DNA from 2 places in the Stenotrophomonas sp. YJH_SMC_6 genome. Region 1 is predicted to be linked to the other one. Evidence: riboswitches for the same ligand, from Rfam matches in the RefSeq annotation. Region 1 holds a riboswitch; the other holds the start of a gene.
What was found. Region 1 has a riboswitch for thiamine pyrophosphate ahead of AC5P9N_RS10290 (TonB-dependent receptor). Riboswitches for the same ligand answer to the same signal wherever they lie in the genome.
Positions count from the first base shown of each region.

Region 2: another riboswitch for thiamine pyrophosphate. It lies ahead of thiC (phosphomethylpyrimidine synthase ThiC); the one in region 1 lies ahead of AC5P9N_RS10290 (TonB-dependent receptor).

Region 1 covers NZ_JCAFUM010000007.1:223,938-229,442, forward strand. Annotated here, with positions in the region: gene AC5P9N_RS10290 (TonB-dependent receptor) at 1-2,095, opposite strand, end outside; TPP riboswitch at 2,167-2,262, opposite strand; gene AC5P9N_RS10295 (phosphotransferase enzyme family protein) at 2,386-3,510, opposite strand; gene AC5P9N_RS10300 (glycine zipper 2TM domain-containing protein) at 3,636-4,043, opposite strand; gene AC5P9N_RS10305 (peptidoglycan-binding protein) at 4,289-5,505, opposite strand, start outside.
Region 2 covers NZ_JCAFUM010000009.1:178,928-184,432, reverse strand. Annotated here, with positions in the region: gene ggt (gamma-glutamyltransferase) at 1-228, shown strand, start outside; gene AC5P9N_RS12275 (hypothetical protein) at 402-815, shown strand; gene AC5P9N_RS12270 (BCCT family transporter) at 806-2,383, opposite strand; TPP riboswitch at 2,604-2,704, shown strand; gene thiC (phosphomethylpyrimidine synthase ThiC) at 2,787-4,631, shown strand; gene AC5P9N_RS12260 (ion channel) at 4,771-5,442, shown strand.

The DNA of each region.
Region 1 (5,505 bases):
AGCGGTTGAACACGTTGTCCACCGACAGGTTCCAGGTCACCGCGCGTTCGTGCAGGCGATGCTGGAAACGCAGGCCGGCATCGAACACCGAGTAGTCCGGTGCGCGTACGCCGCCGTCGGCGCGGGCCACGTTGGCACCGGCATAGCGCCAGCCGCCGGTCACGTCCAGGCCCTGCACGAACGGGAGCGCATAGGCCAGGTGCACGCTGGCGCGCACCTTCGGCACGTTCACCAGCTGATGGCCTTCATAGGCCGGGGTGCCGGTGTCGCGCGCGCGCGCCTGCAGCACGCTGGCGCTGGCCACGATCTGCAGTGCGTCGGTCAGCTGGCCGTTGGCGGTCAGCTCCAGGCCGGTGTGGGTCTGCGTGCCTTCCTCGACGAAGGTGTAGCCAACGTCGCTGCTGTCTGGCCTGGCGTACTGGTACGGCTGCGAAATGCGGAACACGGCCGCGCCCAGGGTCAGCGCTTCGACCGGCACGTACTTCACGCCCACTTCCAGCTGCCGCGACTGCACGGACGGCAGGAAGGTGTCGGCGTTGCTGGTCCAGAACGGCGCTTCCTGGCCCAGCGAAATGCCGCGCACGTAGCTGGCATAGGCATTGAGCTGGTCGGTGGCCTTCCACACCACCGCGGTCTGCGGCAGGAAGCGCGACAAGCGGCTGTGCCGCTGCGGGGTGCCACGCTTGTCGTAGGCGCGCTCATCGAGGCGCACGAAGCGGCCACCGGCCAGCCACTGCCAGTCATCGCCGAAGCTCATCCGGTCCAGCGCGAAGAACGCGGTCTGGCGGCTGTCCAGGCGACGTGCGGACGGTCCCGGCATCTTCGGCGACGGCGCGAATACCGGCACCGGTGCTTCGTGGATGTTGCTGGTGCCGACGTACTCGTTGACGCTCGGGCGCTTGTCCACGGTGCGGCGGAAGTAGTCGGCACCGACGGTCAGCTCATGGCCGACGCTGCCGGTCTCGAAGCGGCCACGCAGCTCGGCACGGGCCTGCTGGTTGCGGCGGGTGTCGTCCGGGCTGCGGTAGTCGTAGACGTCGTAGTCGCCGTTGGGCGCGAAGTAGTTGCCCGGCACGCTGCCATCGGCGCACTGCACGGCGTAGTAGCAGCCGTAGGCGAAAGCGACGTTGTCATCGATCACCGAACGGCTGTGGCCGACCGAGACGCGCGACTGCCAGGCCTCGTTGAAGTCGTAGGTATGCAGAACGGTGATGTTGGTGCTGGCGATATCCACCGGGCGCTGCCACGGCTGGTAACCCAGCAGGTGTTCGCGGTCGACGCCACGCGGCAGGTCGCGTGCGCCCAGCAGTTGGTAGCCGGACACCGAACGCTGCGAGCTGGTCTGGTAATTGGCATCCACTTCCAGCTTGCCGCGCTCGCCAATCAGCCAGTCGGCGGCCAGCGAGTAGAAGTTGCGGCGACCGTCGGCGTGCTCGACATAGGAGGTGCTGGAATCCCATGCGGCATTCAGGCGCAGGCCGAAACGCGGGGTGATCCAGTGGCCGACATCGACGGCGACGTAGCGCGAGCCTTCCGAATCGGTACTGAGCGTGGCGGTGCGCACTTCGGCCGGGCGCTTGCCGATGTAGTTGATGATGCCGCCCGGCGCCATCACGCCTGCGGCCAGGCCGGCTTCACCCTTGAGGATCTCCACCGACTGCACGTTCTCCAGCGCCAGGCGCTGTTCGCCGGCGATGGACAGGCCGTTGAAGCGGTAGCCGGTGGCGGCGTCCAGGGCGAAGCCACGGATGGCGATGTTCTGGTAGTAGCCCACTGGCGCATAGGCATCACCCAGCGAGGCATCGTTGCTGGCCAGCTCTGACAGCGAACGCACCTGGCGACGGTCGAGGTAATCGCGCTCAAGCACGTTCACCGAGGCCGGCGTGTCCTTCCAGCTGCCCCCACCGAAGGCGTTCACGCGTGAGGTATCGGCCTTCGGTTTGCCGGCCTGCACGCGTACCGCCGCCAGTTCGGTCGGCGAGCGCTCGGCGCCGGTGGCAGCCGCATCAGGGGACGCATCGGCCTCGCTGGCGTGCAGTGGCAGCGCAGCGCAGAGGGCGAGGGAGAGCAGGGTGGGGCGCAGGCAGCGGTTCATTCGGTTCGTCTTCGGACAACAAGGGAGACGAAGCGACGGCGCGCAGGTGCACAGGGCCCGTGATGGGGGTGTGGCTGCGGCTCAAAGCTCCCTACGCCGGTGCAAACCGGATCAGGTTCCAAGGGACTCTCTCAGCCTGGCAGATCCAGGCACCCCCGCTTCAGGTGACCATTTCACTACAAATGGTACGGATTTGCGAGCCGGCGTCCTTCAGGCTGCGGGGTCCAGGCTGCGGGGTCAGATCCCTTTCCGCAGGAAAGGGATCTGACCCCAATGGTGCGCCAACCGGGTCACGCCGCCGCGTGCAGCGCCTGCAGCAGTGCCTGTCCCGGCGCGCTGTGGAACCACGCCGGATGCCCCAGCATGAAGGGCTGCCACGCGACGTCGGCATTGGCGGTCGAGCCGGTGACGCCTTCGAAGTACTCCACTTCGGACAGTGCGAAGTCGAAATGAACCATCGGCAGCAGGTCGGCCAGCAGGTGCACGCGTGCCGCCGACAGCGGCAGCACCTGGCGGTAGCCGTCGAGCAGGGCCAGCGCGATATCGATGCGCACCGCCTCCATGCCGCGCTCCAGTTCCAGCCACGCCACCGCGTTGCGCTCGATCGCCGTGGCGAGGTCGAACAGCGCACTGGTGGGCGAGGCCAGGCCGAAATCCAGCACGGTACTGATCTGCCCATCGCGCCACAGCAGGTTGGAAACGTGCCAGTCGTTGTGCGCCCACAACCGTGGCTCATCGCGCAGGCGCTCGGCCAGGCCGGCATGCCACGGCAGCACGTCGCGCTGCAGCTGCGCTTCCCATGGAATGCGCGCGAGGTAGCGGGCCAGCCCGGGACGCTCGTGCAGCCCTGCCTTGATGGCCGCGATCGGATCGTCGGCACGGATCAGATCGTCGCGCGCGACCAGCACATGGGTGCTGCGCTGGGGCGCGTGGTAGCTGGCGGCGGCCCGGTGCAGCTGCGCGAGTGTGCGCCCGCCTTCGCGGGCCTGCGCGACATCGGTCAGCAGCGACCACGACACGGCGTCGCGGTACAGGTCCTCGCCGACGCCGATCGCATGCAGCTCGAACGTCCATTCGCCATGTTCGGCCGCCGTGTGGCCATCGGCCGCTGGCAGCACCTGCACCACCGGTACGCCCGCTGCGGCGAGATGGGCGATGAAGTGGTGCTCTTCTTCCAGGCAGGCCGCACTGCGCACGCTGTGGTGATGGCGCTTGACGAACACCGCTCCGTTCGCGCCGTTGACGATGGCGGCAGCCGACAGCGGCCGCGGGCTGTGCCAGTGCGGTTGGCTGCGCTCGTCCAGCTGCGGGTAGTGCTGGCGCAGCCACGCGATGTCCGCCGCGCTGATCGGTGGCCAGTCGGCAGCGACCTCGTCGTTGTTGAGGCCCTGCACGCGGTGGGAGGAAGACGTCATGCCGAAGCCCCAGTGGGGAAAGTCACATCCAAGGCTGCGCATTCAACGCCATGCACGCGGCCAACGCAAACGGGCGGGTCATCGACCCGCCCGTCCGTGCATCGGCATGGGAGATGCCGCGCTGCTTACCAGCCGCGATGGCGACCGCGGTCGTGGTAGTAGCGGTTGTCGTAGTAGCGCTCGCGCTGCCAGCGACGGTCATCACCGCGGTCGTAGTAGCCGCTGCGGTAGTAGCCACGGTCGTAACGGCGATCGTAGCGGTCGTCGTAACGGCGATTGTCGTAGTAACGGCGGTCGCGGCGGTCGGAGGTGGTCAGGTTGCCGATCGCGCCGCCGGCCACGGCACCACCGACGGTGGCCGCAGGATCGCCGTTGGAGAGCAGGTTGCCGGCCACGCCACCGACCACGGCACCGACCAGGGTACGCTTGTCCTTCCTCGACATCGCGCTGGCATCGCTGACCACGGCGACACCGGCCACCAGTGCCAGGGCCATCGCCAGACCACGGAAGCTGAGTGTGGAAGTACTGAGCATGTTCGTTCTCCTGTGAGGTGCATGCCACGCTGGGCAGGGAGGGCGCGGGCGCCCCGGCTGCCGTGGAGACCACGCTGACGTTCCAACATTGCCGGAACATTGCCTGGTCCACCGTGCGGCTTGCGCATTCATCTAGCGGCAGGCGGCATGAAGCAAGGCTGAAAGCGGCCTCGGCCGCTCAGCTGGCAGAAAGGGAAAAGGCCACGCGGACGTGGCCCTCCCTTCTCTGCCAAGGCGTTGCGGGCTCAGACGCCCATCGCCTTCTGCGTCTGGCGGGCCTGTTCCTGCTGCGCGTCCTGCTGCTGGTGCAGCACGTTCGGCGCGCCCTGCACGGCACCGCTGCTGAGCGCGATGCTCTGCTCGCTGGCGGCTCGGGCCTCCACCGCCACGCGGCTGGCCGCCGGGTCACCGATCGTGCCCTGCACGGCAAACAGGCGTTCACCGTTCGGGCTGGGCACCACCGTGTCGATGCGCTGCAGGCCGGCGGCGTGCGCCTCCTTGGTCAGGGCCGCGGCGGCGCTTTCCAGCGCGTGGCGATCCTTGAAGGTGCCGGCCGGCAACAGTTCCAGACCCTTGCTGGCCTGGATGAAGAGCGGATTGCGCGGGTGCCGTTCGTCGTTCAGCAGCGGGCGCTCGCGGGCTTCCTTGATGGCCTCCAGCGTCTTCGCCCCGACAATGCCGTCGGCCACCAGGCCGTTGTCCTTCTGCAGCTGGCGCACCGCCGCGTCGGTGTTGCGGCCGAAGCGGCCATCCTCGACCAGCGGCTTACCATCGGCCCCGACGTAGCCCAGGTGGCCCAGCTGCTCCTGCACCGTGCGCACGCCCTCGCTGTGTGCGCCCTGCTTGTACAGTTCGGCGTGCGGGGTGGCAGCGGCCTTGTGCTCGGCGGCAGGCTTACCCTGGGTCTGCTCATGCGACTGGGTGCGGCTTTCCAGCAGGTCGCGCGCCTTGGACAGCGGATCGGAGGCGTACAGCTTCCAGTTCGGGTGGTCCTTCACCTGCTTGAGGTAGTCCTCGACGGGCATGGTGTGCACGCCTTTGCTGCCGGTGGACTGGCTGATCAGCAGCTTGTCGGTGGTGGGGTCGCGCACCACCATCACGATGTGGTCGATGCCGTTCCAGTGCTCGTGGCGGGTCCTGGCCGTATCCAGGCCGATGATCATGCCTTCCTTCAGCGCACCGGGCTTGAGGATCGCGTCGCGGTCAAGCAGCACGCCGGACTGGTCGAATGCCTTGCGCACGATGCCGCCGGAACCCAGGTTGCCCAGGTCGATACGATCGGCCTTGCTGAAGACCGCATGCCCGGCCTTCTGGTTGATCTCGTCCATGGTGCGGTTCTGCAGCGTGCCGACCCAGCCGGAACAGTCGATGTAACCCTGCTCCACGTTCTTGCCGGTCTTGCCCGGTACGTACAGCGCGTGACCCGGAATGTTGATCGCGTACTTCACGTGGTCGTACTTCA
Region 2 (5,505 bases), on a different contig from region 1:
TCCACCGAGCCGACCGGCCAGGCCACGGCGATGACCGACGGCGGCGAAGTGAATCTGGAGACCGGCTTCCCCTACGAGACGGTGCGTACGCTGATGCGCAAGGGGCATCGCATCGTGTTCGCCGATGGGCCTTATGGCGGGTACCAGGCGATCATGCGCGATCCCGAGAGCGGGGTTTATTACGGAGCTTCGGAGAGTCGCAAGGATGGGCAGGCGGCGGGGTACTGAGTTTCCCGGCCAACGGGCTGAGCCCCCTCTGCGGTGGTGGCAGTGATACGGGGCTTGGCCGGGCGGGTGGATTGTCTGGGGGCCGCTGCAAGTACGTCCATGTAAGCTCGGTCGCCGCATCCATGCGGCTCACGCCCCCAGCCAACCCACCCGCCCGGCCACGGGCAGTTTCCGTGGCCGTCACCGCAGGAAAAGAAAAAGAAGAGCAAGAGCAAGAGCAAGAGCAAGAGCAAGAGCAAAGGCAACGGCAACAGCAACAGCCGCGCGCTGTGGGTTGGGGTCGGATCCGTTTTCCGAAGGAAAACGGATCCGACCCCTTCTTGTTTTCCGATACACCTCTTCCACGCAAAGCGTGGAAAACCAACCGTTACCGGGAAACTGTCGGGGGTGGGGTGGTGTGGGTGGGCAGGACCGTTGGCGCCATGGATGGCGCCATCGAGCCCCCATGGATGGGTTCACGGCGTGTCCTGCCCACCCACACCGCCCCACCCAACCAGCAGCAATCCAGAGCCGCCTTTGAATTTGACCTTGGCCCTTGCCTGAAAAAGCGGTGCAGCCGCAGGCTGCAAAACAACCCTCAATCCTGATCGTGCGCGCGCGCTGCCTCGGCCTGCGTCTCCTCCTGCGCCGCCATCTCGCGTGCAATCCACGCATCGATCATGTGCCGCTGGCGCTGCGCCTGCCGCCGCTCCCGCGTGTACTCCTGGTCCAGCACCCGGTACAGCGACACCATCACCAGCACCATCAGCAGCGCGAATGGCAATGCCGCGATCGTGATCATGCCCTGCAGCGCGTCCAGGCCTCCGGCCAGCAGCAACGCCGCTGCAATCAGTGCCACCGCAATGCCCCAGGCCAGCTTGCGCTTCAACGGTGGGTCGCCAGCCTCGTCGGTGGACATGCTGGCCAGCACCAGGACCGCCGAATCGGCCGAGGTCACGAAGAAGATCATCAGCAGCACCAGCGCGATGCACGACAGCAACAACGGTAGCGGCATGCTGTCGAACAGTGTGAACAACACCGTCTCGTAGCCATTGCCAAGCGCCTGCACCAGATCGGCGTGGCCGAAGATCTGTGCCCACAACGCAGTGCCGCCGAACACCGCGAACCAGAAGAAGCCCAGCAGCGTCGGTGCGAGCACGACGCCGATCACGAACTCGCGCACGCTGCGGCCGCGCGAGATGCGCGCGATGAACGATCCCACGAACGGCGCCCACGAGATCCACCAGGCCCAGTAGAAGATCGTCCAGTCCGCCACCCAGGTGCTGCCGGAGAACGGTGACATGCGCAGGCTCATCGTCACCAGCTGGTTGAGGTAGGAGCCCAGCGTGGTGGTGAACGTATCGAAGATGAAGCCGGTCGGCCCCAGCACCAGCAGGATGGCTGCCAGCAGGGCAGCCAACGCCAGGTTGAAGTTGGACAGCCACTTCACACCTCGCTCCACGCCACTGGCGGTGGAGGCCATGTACAAAACGAAGGCGACGGCAATGATGGTCATCTGCACGGCGACGGTAGCCTGCACGCTGAAGACGCGTTCGATACCGGCAGCAATCTGGATGGTGCCGAAGCCGAGCGTGGTGGCGACACCGATCGCGGTGGCAACTACGGCGGCGATGTTGACCACCCGACCGATCCAGCCGCGATGGTGGCGGCCGATGATCGGCTGCAGCATGTCGCTGACCAGGCCGCGTCCATTGCGGTTGAACTGGAACCAGGCCATCGCCAGACCGATCAGTGCGTAGATCGCCCACGGGTGCAGGCCCCAGTGGAAGAACGCATAGCGCATCGATGCGCGCGCCGCATCCAGGCTTTGCGGCGCCAGGCCTTCCGGCGGCTTGCTGAAATGCGAGATGGGCTCGGCCGCACCCCAGAACACCAGGCCGATGCCCATGCCGGCGGCGAACAGCATCGACATCCAGCTGGCACGCGAGAACTCGGGTTCGGCGTCCTCGCCGCCGATGCGCAGATTGCCGAAGCGGCCGAACGCCAGGTACATCAGGAACACCAGCGCCAGGAACACCACCAGCAGGTACAGCCAGCCGACACTGCGGATGACTTCCGCCAGCATCGACTGGACCACGGTGTTGAAGGGGCCGGGGGCGATACCGGCGAGCAGCACCAGTAGCAGAACCAGTGCGATGGAAACGCGAAACACCATGAAGGAGCTTCTCCGATCAAGGGGGATTGAGGGGAGCGAGCAGAGCTTGCGGCGAAGGGCCGGCGGCATGCAGCACGGACCGGGCAGGGGCCGCGAAGGCGGCGGGGAACGCATCGATCTCAGCAACGCGATGGCGTGCACGTTACTGAACGCGACGTCATGGTTCCGTTAACGAATGGCGATCTGATCCCGGAGGCGGGCGGTCTATGCTCTAATGCGCACCAAGAAGCGGGGGTACCGGGCCATGTGGCCACGGTTGAGACAGTCCCTTGGAACCTGATCCGGCTCATACCGGCGTAGGGAAGCTTTGCAATGCAGCTGTGCCCGGACTCCGCCCAAGGACCGTCCGTGCGCGGGTGCCGTGCGCCGCCGCTTCGTCCCTGACCTTCCTGGACGATGCCCGATGAACGCACAGCTCTCCGCCCTGCAGCAACAGGCCCAGCAACTCTCCGCATCCGTGACCCGGCCCATTCCCGGCTCGCGCAAGATCCACGTGCCCGGTTCACGCCCGGATCTGCAGGTGCCGATGCGCGAGATCGCGCTGACCCGTACGCCGACGCTGTTCGGTGGCGAAGAGAATGCGCCGGTGACCGTTTACGACACGTCGGGCCCGTACACCGACCCGGAGGTGCGCATCGATCTGTCCGCCGGTTTGCCGGCACTGCGTCGCGGCTGGGTGGAAGAGCGCGGTGATACCGAGCAGCTTGAAGGACTGAGTTCTTCGTTCGGCCGCGATCGCGAGCATGACCCGAAGCTTGACGCGGTGCGTTTCCCCGCGCGCAGCCTGCCACGCCGTGCACGTGCCGGTGCCAACGTCACCCAGATGCATTACGCGCGCCGCGGCATCATCACGCCGGAAATGGAATTCGTCGCCATCCGCGAGAACCAGCGGCTGGACGCGATCCGCGATGCCGGCCTGTTGCAGCAGCACCCGGGCGAAGCGTTCGGTGCGTCGATCCAGAAGATCATCACGCCTGAGTTCGTGCGCGACGAGATCGCCCGTGGTCGTGCGGTGCTGCCCAACAACATCAACCATCCGGAAAGCGAGCCGATGATCATCGGCCGCAACTTCCTCACCAAGATCAACGCCAACATCGGCAACAGCGCCGTGTCTTCCGGCATTGCCGAAGAGGTGGAGAAGCTGGTGTGGGCGATCCGCTGGGGCGGCGACACGGTGATGGATCTGTCCACCGGCAAGCACATCCATGAGACCCGTGAATGGATCATCCGCAACTCGCCGGTGGCGATCGGCACCGTGCCGATCTACCAGGCGCTGGAAAAGGTCGATGGCCGTGCCGAGGCGCTCACCTGGGAAATCTTCCGCGACACCCTGATCGAGCAGGCTGAGCAGGGCGTGGACTACTTCACCATCCACGCCGGCGTACTGCTGCGCTACGTGCCGCTCACCGCCAAGCGGGTCACCGGCATCGTCAGCCGCGGCGGTTCGATCATGGCCAAGTGGTGCCTGGCGCACCACAAGGAGAATTTCCTCTACACGCATTTCGAAGAGATCTGCGAAATCATGAAGGCCTACGACGTGACCTTCTCGCTGGGCGATGGCCTGCGCCCGGGTTGCATCGCCGATGCCAACGATGCAGCGCAGTTCGGTGAACTGGAGACGCTGGGTGAGCTGACGAAGATTGCCTGGAAGCACGACGTGCAGACCATGATCGAAGGCCCCGGCCACGTGCCGATGCAGCTGATCAAGGAGAACATGGACAAGCAGCTGCGTGAGTGCGGCGAAGCGCCGTTCTACACGCTGGGCCCGCTGACGACCGATATCGCGCCGGGCTACGACCACATCACCAGTGCGATCGGTGCGGCGATGATCGGCTGGTTCGGTACGGCCATGCTCTGCTACGTGACGCCGAAGGAGCACCTCGGCCTGCCCAACCGCCAGGACGTGCGCGACGGCATCATGGCTTACCGCATTGCCGCGCACGCGGCCGACCTGGCCAAGGGGCACCCGGGCGCGCAGGTGCGCGACAACGCGCTGAGCAAGGCGCGCTTCGAGTTCCGCTGGGAGGACCAGTTCCATCTCGGGCTGGATCCGGAGAAGGCCAAGGAATTCCACGACGAGACGCTGCCGAAGGACGCGCACAAGCTGGCCCACTTCTGCTCGATGTGCGGCCCGCACTTCTGTTCGATGAAGATCACCCAGGACGTGCGCGACTACGCAGAGGCCGGCATGAAGGAGAAGTCGCAGGAGTTCCGTGCTGCCGGTGCCGAGGTCTACCACCAGGGGTGACGGGTAACGGGTAGTGCCGGCCGCCGGCCGGCATTCCGTCGTGCACGGGACCGGGGAGAGTGCTGGCCAATGGCCGGCACTACCGTTCATCACGCCGCGCCCGGCTATCCTCCGCGCATCGCCCAGGGGAAAGGACGCCATGCCCGTTGCCACGACCACCCGCTGGCTGGCCATCGCCCGCCGCCATCCTTCGGCCTGGCTCCTGGCCGCCCAGTTGATCGCGGTGCTGCTGTATCCCGCCCTCGATGACACCGCCGCTGGCCGGGCGGCGCTGGGCATGTTCGGCATGGCGGTGCTCGGCCTTGCGCTGTGGGTGGTCCAGCGCAGTCCGTTGGGAACCTGGCTGGCATTGCTGCTGGCCATTCCTTCGGTGGTGTTCTCGCTGGCTGGCGCTCTGCTGGACCGCAGCGCGCTGCTGACCACGGCGCAGCTGCTGGAAAGCCTGCTGTACTTCTATACGGCGGGGGCGTTGATCGCCTACATGCTGCAGGACCATAGAGTGACCCGCGACGAGCTGTTCGCGGCCGGGGCAACCTTCACGCTGCTGGCCTGGGCGTTCGCCTTTGCGTTCGCGGTGTGCCAGCAGTGGTATCCAGGCAGTTTCCAGGGTACGACCGCTGGCCCCGAGCGCAGCTGGATGGAGCTGCTTTATCTGAGCTTCAGCTTGTTGTCCGGTGTTGGATTGAGCGACGTCGTGCCGCTGCACCCGCAGGCACGGGCTCTGGTGATGCTCGAACAGTTCGCAGGCGTCATGTATATCGGCCTGGTGGTGTCGCGTCTGGTCGGATTGACCATGCTTCGGCGCATGTGAAAATGAACGCCAGATAAAAATTTCGCGCCCAAAAGGGCGCGAATAGTGATGCAGATTATGTGA